2 regions of the uncultured Comamonas sp. genome follow, and region 1 is predicted to be linked to the other one. Evidence: riboswitches for the same ligand, from Rfam matches in the RefSeq annotation. Region 1 holds a riboswitch; the other holds the start of a gene.

The links. A riboswitch is a leader RNA that binds a small molecule or an ion and turns the genes downstream of it on or off. The one in region 1 is predicted to bind cobalamin.
Region 2: linked by a shared signal. The riboswitch ahead of ACHWUQ_RS06490 (TonB-dependent receptor) and the one ahead of ACHWUQ_RS14585 (TonB-dependent receptor domain-containing protein) in region 1 are both predicted to bind cobalamin.

Annotation. Positions count from the first base shown of each region.
Region 1 is NZ_CAXYJV010000038.1:207,845-214,238, forward strand. Features, by position in the region: gene ACHWUQ_RS14575 (bifunctional adenosylcobinamide kinase/adenosylcobinamide-phosphate guanylyltransferase) at 1-105, opposite strand, end outside; gene ACHWUQ_RS14580 (cobyrinate a,c-diamide synthase) at 116-1,537, opposite strand; gene ACHWUQ_RS14585 (TonB-dependent receptor domain-containing protein) at 1,560-3,458, opposite strand; cobalamin riboswitch at 3,541-3,788, opposite strand; gene ACHWUQ_RS14590 (hypothetical protein) at 3,826-4,041, shown strand; gene ACHWUQ_RS14595 (cell division protein ZapA) at 4,041-4,460, shown strand; gene ACHWUQ_RS14600 (sulfite exporter TauE/SafE family protein) at 4,908-5,729, shown strand; gene hemN (oxygen-independent coproporphyrinogen III oxidase) at 5,746-6,394, opposite strand, start outside.
Region 2 is NZ_CAXYJV010000013.1:4,120-10,513, forward strand. Features, by position in the region: gene ACHWUQ_RS06480 (FecCD family ABC transporter permease) at 1-706, opposite strand, end outside; gene ACHWUQ_RS06485 (ABC transporter substrate-binding protein) at 763-1,866, opposite strand; gene ACHWUQ_RS06490 (TonB-dependent receptor) at 1,880-3,925, opposite strand; cobalamin riboswitch at 4,157-4,431, opposite strand; gene ACHWUQ_RS06495 (LysR substrate-binding domain-containing protein) at 4,491-5,471, opposite strand; gene ACHWUQ_RS06500 (AraC family transcriptional regulator ligand-binding domain-containing protein) at 5,739-6,394, shown strand, end outside.

The DNA of each region.
Region 1 (6,394 bases):
GGCGCGCGCCAGCAGCTCGGCCTGGCGCGATTTGCCCGATTTCTGCCCGCCCAGCAGCAGCAGCTTCAGCGGTGCTCCATCGATGTGGAATATAGATTGATCCATGCCGCGCATCTTAGGCGTTCAGCGCCCCGCTGTGCCAGGCCTGCGGATCGACCACCGGCATCTCCGCCCCGAGCAAGGCGGCCACCGCCTGCGGGCACGAGGGGAACCAGGCATGGAAATAGCTGGCATGGATGCTGCCCTGCTGGTAGACGGCTTCGCCCTTGCCGCTGTCGGCCGCTTGGCCCGGGCGGCTGCTGCGCGCCACTTGCTGGGCTTCGCTTTGCAGCTTCGAATAGTGAAAGGTGTGGCCGCGCAGCATGCCCCAGGGCGTCAGCAGCTGCTGCATGCCCAGCCCTGCCAGGCGCTGCTGCATCACGGCCTGCGCCGGCAGCAAGCCCCACAGGCTGTGCCAGCGGCTGTCCAGATCGGTCAGGCCTTCGGCCAGCGCCACCATGCCGCCGCATTCGGCCCAGACCGGCTTGCGCTGCTCTACGTGCGCCTGCAGATCGAGCTGCAGACCGGCATTGGCCTTCAGTGCCTGCAGGTGCAGCTCCGGGTAGCCCCCGGGCAGCCACAGCGCATCGCAGGCGGGCAGGCGCTCCCCGGCGACCGGCGAGAAAAAGGCCAGCTCGGCCCCCATGGCCTGCAGGCATTCCAGATTGGCAGTGTAGATAAAGCTGAAAGCGGCATCGCGGGCGACTGCAATGCGCCGCCCGGCCAGCCAGGCGGGCACCGGGGCGGTGGGCGCAGGCGCGGTAAAGGCCACCGTCCAGCGCTGCTGCCACTGCTGCCAGGCCAGCTGGCCCAGCGGCGTTTGCGCCAGCACATCGGCAGCAGCATCCAGGCGTTCGGCGGCGTCGTGCAGCTCATGGGCTGCCACCAGTCCCAGATGGCGCTCGGGCAGCAGGTTGGCGCGCGGCTTGGCGGCATCCAGGCTGACCTGGTTCATCGCGCCCAGCCACAGGGCCGGGTCGCGCAGGCCGCTGCGCAGCATCTCGCCATGGTGGGCGGTGGCCACGCGGTTGGCCAGCACGCCGGCCAGTTGCAGGCCCGGGTCATAGTGCTGCAAACCATGGGCAATGGCGCCAAAGGTAGCGGCCATCGCCGATGCATCGACCACCACCACGGCAGCGATGCCCAGCGACTTGGCCAGCTCGGCGGCGCTGTTGGCGCCATCGAACAGGCCCATTACGCCTTCGATCAGCAGCACATCATTGCACTGCGCGGCTTGGAACAGGCGCGCGCGCACATCCGCTTCACCGTTCATCCAGCGGTCCAGCGCATGCACTGGCTGGCCGCTGGCCAGGCGCAGCCACTGCGGATCAAGAAAATCCGGACCACACTTGAACACCTGCACCCGCCGGCCCTGGCGGGCATGCAGGCGGGCCAGGGCCGCTGTCACCGTAGTCTTGCCCTGGCCGGATGCGGGCGCCGCAATCAGCAGCGCCACACAAGAGGCCGTTGGGCGGTCCTGAACCGTCATCTCTGTCATGGCTCGCTTATCCCCTCTGCGCTCAGCGCGGCATCCACTTCACACCCACATACACGCTGCGCCCTTCGGTGGCGTAGGTGCGTGCGGTCTGGTAGCGCTTGTCCGCCAGGTTGTTGATCCGGGCGATCAGGTTCACATCCTTGGCCACCTCGGTCTGCGCCGACAGGTTGAACAAGGTGTAGCCGCCCAGCACATTGGTGTTGGCGGCATTGTCAAAGCGCTTGGCGCTGGTCTGCAGGTCGGCGGCCCAGGTCCAACCTGCGGCACGCGTCTCGGCGCCCAGGGTGGCATAGCGCTTGGCGCGGCGCGCCAGCAGCTTGTCGTTTTCGGTGTCGCGCGGGTTCTGGAAATCAACCGAACCATGCAGGTTGAAGGCGCCCAGCTTGGTGGTGCCCGCCAGGGTGATGCCCTCCAGGCGTGCCTTGCCCACATTGGCATAGCAGCCGAATGGGCTGTCGCAGCTGCCGGGTGACGAGAAGTTGATCAGGTCGGTCACCCGGTTGCGGTAGGCCGTGGCCGAGAAGCTGTGCGCACCTTGCGCCCAGCGCAGGCCCAGCTCGGCATTGCGGCTTTTCTCGGGCTGCAGTGAGGCATCGCCATATTCGCTGAAGCGCTGGTAGAGCGTGGGCACACGGAAGGCGGTGCCCACCGTTGCCGTGGCGCGCCAGTGGGTTGCAAACGCATAGCCGTAGGCGGCGCTGCCGGTGGTCTTGCCGCCAAACTCGCTGTCGTCATCCCGGCGCAGGTTCAGTTGCACCGTGTGCGGGCCGGTGTTCAGGCCATAGCCTAGCGCCAGCGCATTCTGGTGGCGATCCCGGTCAATGCCGCCATTGGTCAATGCGTCGTCACGCCGCTCCAGCGCTGCCGTCAAGGTGTGCACACCCAGGCGCCATTCGTTCTGGAACAGGTAGTTCTGCAGGCGGGTGTCCGTCTGGTAGGGCGAGGGCCGGGTTTCGTAATAGTCGCGCGACTGGCTGAACTGCAGCTTGGTGCTGTATTGCGCGGTCCACTGCGCCTGCCAGTTCAGGCCCAGCGCATACATTTTGTTGAGGCTGCGGTCATCATCCACCGGACTGATGTCATAGCCCGAGTTCACATCGCTGGCCAGCAAGGTAGCCTCCAGCCGGTGCTGGCGGTTGAGCTGGTAGCCCAGACGGCCGCTGACCGCATTGCTGCGGTAGTCGTCCTTGTCCGGGTTGGCGGTGGCGACCGTACGCGCATTGAAGCCATCGGTCTGCGAGCGGTTGAGGCCCAGCGCGTAATCCCATCCGCCCGCGCCGCCGGAGATACCCGCCTCTGCAGTGAACATGCCCCGGCTGCCCACCCCCAGGCCGGCATAAGGCTGGGCGGGGCCGTCGCCCTTCTTCGTGAAGATCTGCACCACACCGCCCATGGCGTCCGAGCCGTAGACGGCAGCCGCCGGGCCGCGCAGCACTTCGATGCGGTCGATCAGCGCCAGCGGAATCGATTGCCAGGAGGCGCCGCCAGTCGATTGCGAATCCATGCGCACGCCGTCAACGTAGACGGCGGTGAAGCGCGAATCGGCGCCGCGCAGAAACACGCTGGTGGTCGTGCCGGGCCCGCCGTTGCGCGTGATCTGGATACCCGGCACCCGCGCCAGCACATCGGCGACACTGCCCGGGCCCTGGCGCTCGATGGTTGGCGCATCGATGATGGACATATCGGCCACCAGATCGGACAGCGGTTGTTCGATGCGGTTGGCAGTCACCACCATCTCCTGCAGGTTCTTACCCGCTGTTTCCTGGCCGGAGGGCAGCTGCTGCGCCTGCGCGGACAGCGCCACGCAAGGCAGCGCTGCGCTCGCCGCCCAAGCGATGGTGGAGCGGGAGGGGAACAACCGGGAACGGGGCGTGCAGACGGGACGCGCGCAGCGGCGTGTCGTGAAAGGCGAGAAAAACATGGACTGAGCTGGCGATGAACCACCCCGCGCCAGCCTCCCCGCCGGCAATGGGGAACACGGAAGCTGTGGCAGCACCTGGGCCACGCACCTCCACTATGTTGGCCGGTATCCGGGCTGGCGATGACACAGCACACGCCTTCCCAAACACTTGTTCAAGGTATTCAGTGGCATAGTGGTGGCTGTGGATGGCGCAAAAGCCAACCATCGCTTACCGTTGCGGGGGCAGCGCAGGTTGCGCAACGCTTGTAGGGCACAAGCAGCGCTCCTGCTTCCCGTTGAACTGCCCCCATGTGAACCACTGGGGCGAGCACCAACGGGTACAATTTTAGCGTTAAACCCATTGCGCACTTAAGAAGACTGTCTCTCTATGGCCACTACGCCTTCTATGGATCTGATGCTTGAGCGGGTGGAAGCACTGCTGAGCCGTCATGAGGCTTTGCAACGCGCCCACGCCCAACTGCAAGAGCAGGTCACCACCCTTACCCAGGAGCGCGACTCCCTCCAATCGCGCCTGACTGCGGCCCGCGCCCGCGTGGACGCACTGATCGAACGCCTGCCCAAGACCTTTGACCAGGACGAATGATGAAACAGCTGGAAGTACACATCATGCAGCAAAGCTATATGCTGGGCTGCCCCGAAGGCCAGGAGGCACGCTTGCTGGCCGCCGTCAAGCATGTGGATGAGGCCATGAGCGGCATCCGCGACGCGGGCAAGATCCGTGGCCGCGAGCGCATTGCCGTGCTGGCGGCGCTCAATGTGGCCTTTGATCTGCTCGACCTGCAAGTGCAAAACAGCCAGTTGAGCCAGACGGCCGATGCATTGCAAGCGCAGGCCGCCGCCCAATCGGCTGCAATGGCCGAGGCCCAGAGCCAGCCCGCCGCCGCTGCGCAGGCCAGCCTCGACTGGGACGAGCCCCGTCTGCAATCGGTGCTGCAACGGCTCGATGCGGCACTGGCTCCCGCCCCCTCCCCGGGTGCCGAAACGCTGGCCGCCAGCGCCTGACAGCAGCGTGTTAGCAGCCGCTAACACCAAATACTGGCGCCATGCAATGCATTGGCTAAAAATACCGTTCCATGCGTTCTACGAGCTGTGTAGGACGCTATCTTTTTTGACCAATCTCAGCACATTGAATTGCGATTTTGGGGGGTGCAGCAGGTGCGAGCGATTACAATGGAAGCGTTCGCAGCCCTGCTGGACTTTATAGTTCCTTGAACCAATGCTCTACGAGCACGGGCTTGGTACATTACCTATTGAGCGTGATCGTCTCGCGTCAGATGAACCCAACGATAGGTTGCCCTCGCCCACCTGAACCCCCGGTTCAGGATGACGGTCCAGTGGATCCGCTGCGAACACCTGATTTTTTCGGGCAGGCTGCCCAACCTGTCTTCTCCTCTCCGCGACAGCGGGGTTTCAGGCCACCTGTTTCAGGTGGCCTTTTTACTGCGCACCATGGCTGATCCTCTCGTTCTGCTGCCGCTGTCGCTGCCGGGATTGATCGGCGGCTTTCTGGCAGGCCTGCTGGGCATCGGCGGCGGCATGGTGCTGGTGCCCTTCATCACCTATATCCTGGGCACCCAGGGCGTGGCGCCTGAGCTGGCGATCAAGATGGCGATCGCCACGTCGATGGCGACCATCGTGTTCACATCGATGTCCAGCGTCCGCGCCCACCACCAGCATGGTGCCGTGCGCTGGGATCTCGTCAAACGCCTGGCCCCGGGCATCGTGCTGGGCGGCCTGTTGGCCAGCCTGGGCATTTTTGCGGTGCTCAAGGGCAGCTACCTGGGCTTGTTCTTCGGCCTGTTCATTGGCTACTCGGCACTGCGCATGTTCCGCAAGCCCAACAGCCAAGGGACGCGCCCGATGCCGGGCACCGCCGGGCAGCTGGCGGCCGGCGGCGTGATTGGCTGCCTCTCGGGCCTCGTCGGGGCCGGCGGTGCTTTCATCAGCGTGCCCTTCATGACCTGGTGCAGCGTGCCGATGCACAACGCGGTGGCAACCAGCTCGGCACTGGGCTTTCCGATCGCCGTCACCAATGTCGCCGGCTTCATGGTGGCCGGCCTGCACCTGCAGGGCCTGCCACCGCATTCGCTGGGCTACATCTGGCTGCCGGGCCTGGCCGCCATCGCCACCTGCAGCGTGCTGACCGCACCGCTGGGTGCCCGCGCCGCGCACCGCCTGCCGGTGGCACAGCTCAAGAAGATCTTTGGTGGCATCCTGCTGTGCCTGGCGCTGTACATGCTCTACAAGAGTCTGGCAGCGTGGCAGGTCTGAGAGAGGCCACAGCAGGCTAGATGATGCGCGAGAAGCGCGCGCGGTTGCGGTCGGCCTGCAGGTTCTTGTCGAACACCATGGCCACGCCGCGCACAAAGTACCAGCCCAGCTCGGTCACGTTGATCACATCGTCTCGCACGTCCACCAGGCCCTGCGCCTGCAGCTCGCGCAGCTGGGCCAGCTCGGCGGCAAAGTACTGCGCAAAGTCGATCAGCCAGGCCTGCTCCAGCGATTCGATCGCCAGGCTGCCCTGGCACATCAGACCCATGATCACCGCGCGGCGCAGCAGGTCATCGCGCGTCAGCGCCAGCCCGCGCACCACGGGGATCTGGCCCTGGTCGATCAGGTCGTAATACTCCTCCAGCGTCTTGGCATTCTGGCTGTAGGTGGCGCCGATGCGGCCGATGGCCGAGACGCCCAGTGCCAGCAGATCGCAATCGGGCTGCGTGCTATAGCCCTGAAAATTGCGGTGCAGGCGGCCCTGGCGCTTGGCCACCGCCAACGCATCCTCGGGCAGCGCGAAATGGTCCATGCCCACGTAGACATAGCCAGCACCCTCCAGCGCGGCCAGCGCCTGGGCCAGCATGGCCAGCTTGTCCGCCGGGCTGGGCAGGTCCTGCGTCAGAATGCGGCGCTGGGGCTTGAAGCGCTCGGGCAGATGCGCA
Region 2 (6,394 bases), on a different contig from region 1:
CGCCCTCGTCACCTATCAGCAAGGCATTGAGCTGGCGGGCGCAGAGCAGCAGCCACAGCAGGCCCAGGCCCAGCACGGCAGCGGGCAGGCCCAGGGCGCTCCACTGCGTCGCTGCCAGGCTGCCCAAGGTCCAGGTCAGCAAGGCATTGGCCAGCTCGCGCTGGCCGGCGGTCAAGGTGATCAGGCTGGTCACACCCATCAGCATGTAGCCAATGGCCACGCCGCTCAGGATCAGCCGGGTGGCGTGCAGACGCCCTTGCTGCTGGGCCAGCGCATAGACCAGCGCAGTGGCCAGCAACGCGCCAACAAAGGCGCCTGTGGTCATGGCATAGATACCTGCCATCGCCAAACTGCCATAGGCCAGCACCGACACCGCCCCCACTGACGCGCCGGAGGACACACCGAGCATGTAGGGATCGGCCAGCGGGTTGCGCACCATCGCCTGCATCACCACGCCGACCACGGCCAGGCCGGCGCCCACCAGCGCCGCCAGCAGCACCCGGGGCATGCGCACCATCCAGACAATTTGGTAGTGCTGCTGGCTGATGCTGCCCTGCCCTGCATCGGGCTGCCAGCCGCCGCCCAGCAGCTGCTGGCTGACGACCGACCACACGGTGGAGGCATGCAGCGATGCCGAGCCCCAGGTGATGGCGGCCAGGCCGCTGGCCAGCAGCAAGACCAGCAGCAGCAACAGGCACAGCGCCAAGGACCAGGGCTTGCGCCGCTGGCGTTCATGCTGGCCGTCACAGCCCGGCGCATGGCTCACTGCTTGGACTCCGCCGCAGGCAGCCAGGGAACCGGGTCCACCGTGATGCGGCGGTCCGGGTGCAAGGCGGCAGCCAGGCGCTGTGCCACGTTCACGTTGCGTGGCCCTGGCGTGGCCTCGGCATAGCTGATGACGAAAAAGCGCTGCTCGCGAATGGCCGACACCCCCGCCAGCTCCGGCTTGGAACGCAGAAAATCGATCTTGCCCTGTGCGCTGGGCTGGCCGTAGTCGATGATGATGATCCACTCCGGGTCGCGCGTGATCACATCCTCCCAATTGCCTCGGGGCCAGTTGCTGGGGATGTCGGCAAAGATGTTGCTGCCACCTGCGGCATCCAGCATGGCCTGGGGCATGCCGAAGCCGCCGACCGTCGTCGGTATCTTCTCGCCGCTGTCGAACACAAAGACACGCGGTTGCTGCGTATGTCCCTGCATCTGCGTGGCCAGCTGGTCGATCGAGGCCTGCAGCTTGGCAATTTGCGGCTGCGCCTGGGTTTCGATACCGAAGATGCGTGACACATTGCGCAGGTCCGCCAAGGTGTCGGCCAGCGCCACACGCTCACGCTTGTGGATGCGGACGCAGGACTCGGACAGCACATAGGATGCGATGCCGTGCTTTGCCAGCAGCTCGGGCGTGACCCCGCCGGGGCGGAACCCATAGCTCCAGCCGCCAAATACAAAGTCGGCGCGTGCTTCCAGCATGGTCTCCAGGTTCATGTCCTGCGACGAGAGCTTGGGCACCCGGGCGAACTGGTCCACCAGCTCGGGGCTGATCTCCTTGCGCGACGGTATTCCCGTGTAACCGACCAGCTGGGACCCCAGGCCCAGAAACAGGAACATCTCGGTGATGTTCACATCGTGCGTGATGGCGCGCTGCGGTACCCGGTCATAGCGCTGGGGCTGGCCGCAGACCTCGATCACCAGCGGCGCAGCCCGCAAGCCTGCATGCGCGGCAGCCGCCGCGCTCGCGATGGGGACCGCGGCTGCCTGGGTGGGGCGGCTGGGCGGCTGCGGGCCGGCTGGCTGGTCACAGCCGGCCTGCACCAAGGCGGCCGCTGCCGCCAGCGCGCGCAGAATGTGCCGGGAGGTGCTTGCTGTCATGCCTGTGCCTTGCTCAGAAACGCAGATGGGCCATCAGCTCAAAGCTGCGGCCATTGCCCATCAGCCATTGCGAGCCGTAGGACGATGCAGCATAGCGCTTGTTGGTCAGGTTGCGGCCAACGAGGTTCAAGCTGGTGCTGCGGTTCAGGTTCCAGCCCAGTACCGCATCGGCCACGGTGTAGGCGGACAGCTGCGCGGTATTGGCATTGCTGGTGTAGCGGCTGGCAACATAGCGCAGACCCAGCGATGCCCGCCAATCGCCCGTCTGGTAGTGCGCCCAGGCATTGGCCGTGTAGCGCGGCACATTGGCGGGCTGGTTGCCGGCGCGGTCAATGGCGGTGGCGCCTTCGCGCAGCTCGTCAAACTCAGCATCCACATAGGCCAGGTTGCCCTCAAAGCGCCAGGACTGGGTCGCCCGCCAGCTACCTGCCAGCTCGATACCCTTGGACGACTGCTTGCCGCCCTGGATCGACAGCGCTGGGCGGTCCGGATCGCGGGTGATGATGTCCTTCTTGCGGATGTCGAAGACCGCCAGGGTCCACTCGCCCTGGTCATTGGGCAGTTGCTGCTTGATGCCTACCTCCACCTGGCGGCCCTTGCTCAGGGTGAAGCCGGTTTGCGACTGGCTCAGCGACAGCAGGCTGGTAACCGGGTCATGGCCGGTGCTGACCTGGGCATAGACGCTGGTGTTCTGGTCCAGCTTGTGGGTCAGTCCCAGGCGCCAGGAGGTGCCGCCCAAGGTCTTGTCAAAACGGGCCGGGCTGAGCAGGTCCATGCGGTCAAAGTCATACAGGTCGCGGCGCACGCCGGCCATCAGCAGCCACTGCGCGCCCAGCCTCCAGGCGTCTTCGAGGTAGAAGGCGTTCTGGCGGATGCGCGAGGTCATGCGCGCCTTGTAGGGGTCCGGGCTGTTCCAGTAGCCACTGGTGCCACCGGTCAGCGGCACATCGGACTCGCCGGTATATGGGGAGTTGTTGAGGGCGGTGAACTTGGCCTGCGACACGTCCCAGCCCATCGCAATCTCGTGCTGGCCGGGCTTGAATACGGCGCCCAGGCGGTTGCCGCTTTGCTCCAGATCGTGGCCGATCTCCAGGTAATCGTAGCGGTGGACCGTGCGGGTGCCGGCATCGTAGTCGTAGCCTTCGATGTTCTTCCAGTGGCGGTCGGCCTTCATGTGGTAGGTCTCGTTGCGCAGCACCAGCGCGTCGCTCACGTTCCACTCGGCCTTGAGCTTGTAGCGCTGGTCCTTGTAGTGGATGTCGCTGTCGAGAACGTTGAAATTGCGGTCGCGCAGTGCCGCCACCGGCTTGCCATCAACGACGGGGGTACCAAAGTAGCGCTCGGGCCGCTGGTCGCTGACATCGGCCGTCAGATCCAGGCGCAGGTCACTGTTGGCCTGCCAGCGGATGGCGCTCATCAGCTTCTTGCTGTCGCTGTTGCCCAGCTGGCGCTCGCCGTCCGTGCGATCACCGTAGACATCCAGGCGGTAGCTCAGGCTGTCGCTCAGTGCGCCGGTGGTGCCCAGGCCCGCACGCGCCGTGCCATGGGAGCCAGCGCCCAGCAAGACTTCGGACGAGGTGGTGCGGCTGGGCTCCTTGCGCACCGCATTCACGGTGGCGCCCATCGTGCCGCTGCCGTACATCAGCGATGCCGGACCGCGCAGCACATCAAAGCGCTCATAGCCCCAGCTGGAATTGGGATAGGCCACGGTGCCTGCGGCCACGCCCAAGGCCAGACCGTCTTCGGCCACGCCCACCGAGTTGACGCCATTAAAGCCCCGGCTGGAAAACGACAGTCCGCCGTTGCCAGGGGTGCCGGTCGTGCTCAGGCCCACGCTGCGGCCCACGGCGTCCACCACCTCGTAGTCGGCGCGCTCCTGGATCTGCACAGCCGATACCGAGCTGACGCTGGCCGGCAGGTCCTGCAGCGGAATGGCCAGCTTGCTGGCCGAGGTGGAAGGCAGCTGGAGCGCATGGGGCTCGCTGCGCTTGTCGGTCACCACCACTTCGGACAGCGATGTCTCTTGCGCATGGGCCACCGCCATGCCCAGGGCAGGCAAACACAGGACACAGGAGTGACCCACCAGACGCAACGAGGAAGAGAGCCGTCCGGCTGCCAGGAGCCGGTTTTTCGGAAAAGGAACTGCAGTCATTTCAACAAAAGGCGAAAACTGCCTGATGTGAGGGCCGCACTGCACGCGGTCACCCCAGGGACGGGGCCGCATGCCGAACCGCCGTCCACACCCCGCAGACAGTTGAGAGAGCGCTGTCCGGACAGAGAGGTCCGGAACACGCTACGACTACGAACAGGCCGGTCTCCGGGCTTACAGGCGGTACGGCGCAGGCGCCGACCCGGTAACCGGTCTTCCCAGGGCGGGCGTGTCTCATGGCCTTGCAGGCATGGACACACTCTCGACCCCAGTGACTGGGCCCGCGTGGGAGCGGGCCGCATCGGCTACTTTTCCTGTCTACCGTTGCGGGGGCAGCCAAGGCTTGGGGGAGCTTCCTCCCGACCTTGTTCCCGTTTCACTTGTGCATGACAAGCACCTGTAGATAGGCTTTTTTCAAAGCGCAGCCAGTGTACCAGCCGCGAGCCATTGGTGCGCCGTTCGACGGCAGGCTGTGTCAGCCCGGCGATACAGCGCTGGCTGGGGGGCGTGATCGGCTCTGCGGCAGGCGCGACGCGTAGCCGATGAAGTCGGTGCTGCTCAACTGGCCCAGCAGCCATTGCCGAAAGCTGGTCTGGATCGGCCGCTCCCCCCCGCCCCGGCGCGTGTAGAGGTGGAATTTGGGCGTTCTATCCATCGGCAGTTGGCGCAGCAGCTCCGGGCCAAAGGGCGCGAGCAGCTTGCCGCTGTGGATGTAGCTGAGCGCATCCACATAGGACAGCAGCCCCACCCCCTGCCCGCTGAGGACGGCCTGCAGCATCGCATCGTGTGTGTGCAGCAGCATCGGGCTGGCATGCTTGTCGCCCGGATCCAGGCCCAGCATGGCATAGATGTCCTGCCACAAGGTGTTGTGGCTGAGCGGCGAGATGAGCCGGTGGTGCGGCAGGTCCTGCGCGGTCTCCACCGGTTGCTCGGCCAGCAGCTGGGGTGCGGCAACGATGACCTTGAGGTCTTCGAGCAGCGGGGTTTCATCGAGGTGGTCCACACCGCCATAGCCCCAGACGATCGCAGCATCCAGATCACTGCTGTCAAACGAAGGCAGCTCCACGCCAATGGAGATGCGCAGATCCAGTGCCGGGTAATCCTTGGTGAACGACGGCAGCGAGCGGATCAGGTACTGGGTCGCAAAGTAGGGGCTGACCTGGATATGGAACTGTGCGTCGTTGTGGTGGGCGCGCACCGCCTCCATCCCCTGGCTCAGCGCATCCAGCCCCTGCTCCACATAGTGGTACAGCGTCTGCGCCTCCTCACTGGCGAGCAGGCCACGGGTGCCGCGCTCGAACAGCTGCATGTCCAGGGCACTCTCCAGCTGCTTGAGCTGCTGGCTGGCGGCCTGCGGGGTCAGGCACAGTTCGTCGGCTGCCTTGCGGATGGAACCATGGCGGAAGACGGACTCGAACACGCGCAGCGGCTGCAGGGGCGGTAGCTTGTATTTCATGGAGGGGCGCCGGGCACGGAGGACGAAGGCCCGGGCTGCCGATGATTATAGGTGGCGGTCAGCAAGCACCAAGCCATCGCAGCGCCTGTTCGAACGCGACCAGTCCTCGCAGTAAGGCCCCTACTCCGCACACGTCCGGTGCTATCTGGATCGGCACCCACTGCCGTCAAGGTGGCGCATCTTGCATGTTGCCAACGGCCTTTTGGCGCTAAGCTTGTTCGGTACCAGACCTGCGTCTGGTCATCATTGTTTCCAGGGGGCATTCGCATGGCACGCAAGCTGACCTTTTCCTTGAACATGGGCTGGCGCACGCTGCTGACAGACTTTGGCATCAGGCCCGAGCATGTGCTGTGCAAAGCGGCGCTGCCGGAAGACCTGTTTTCCCACGCAGAACGCGGTCTGGACACAGAAGCGTATTTCCGCTTCTGGCGCGCTCTGGAGCAGGAAGCGGGAGATCCGCTGTTTCCGCTGCACCTGGTCGACAAGGTATCGGCCGAGGTGTTCGATCCCCCCCTGTTCGCCGCGCTGTGCAGCGCCAATCTGATGCAGGCAGCGCAACGCCTGGCCAGGTACAAGCAGCTTGTGGCGCCCATGGGGCTGGAGCTGCAGGTGAACGGCGCCGGGGCGCTCAGCGTGTCGCCGCGCTGGCTGTCGGTTCAGACGGAGGTGCCCTGGTCGCTACAGGTCGCCGAAGTGGCGTTTTTCCTGCGCCTTGCGCGGATGGCGACACGCGCGCCAATCAAGGCACTGCGGGTGGAACTGCCGCAACTTCCGGCCAGCAGCAGTGCAAGGCACTACGAACGCTTTTTCGGTGTCGCTGTGCAACAGGGGGATGCGCCCTGTATCTGCTTCACTGCTGCCGATGCGCTGCGCCCCTTTTTGACCTTGAACGAGGGCATGTGGCGCGTGTTCGAGCCTGAGCT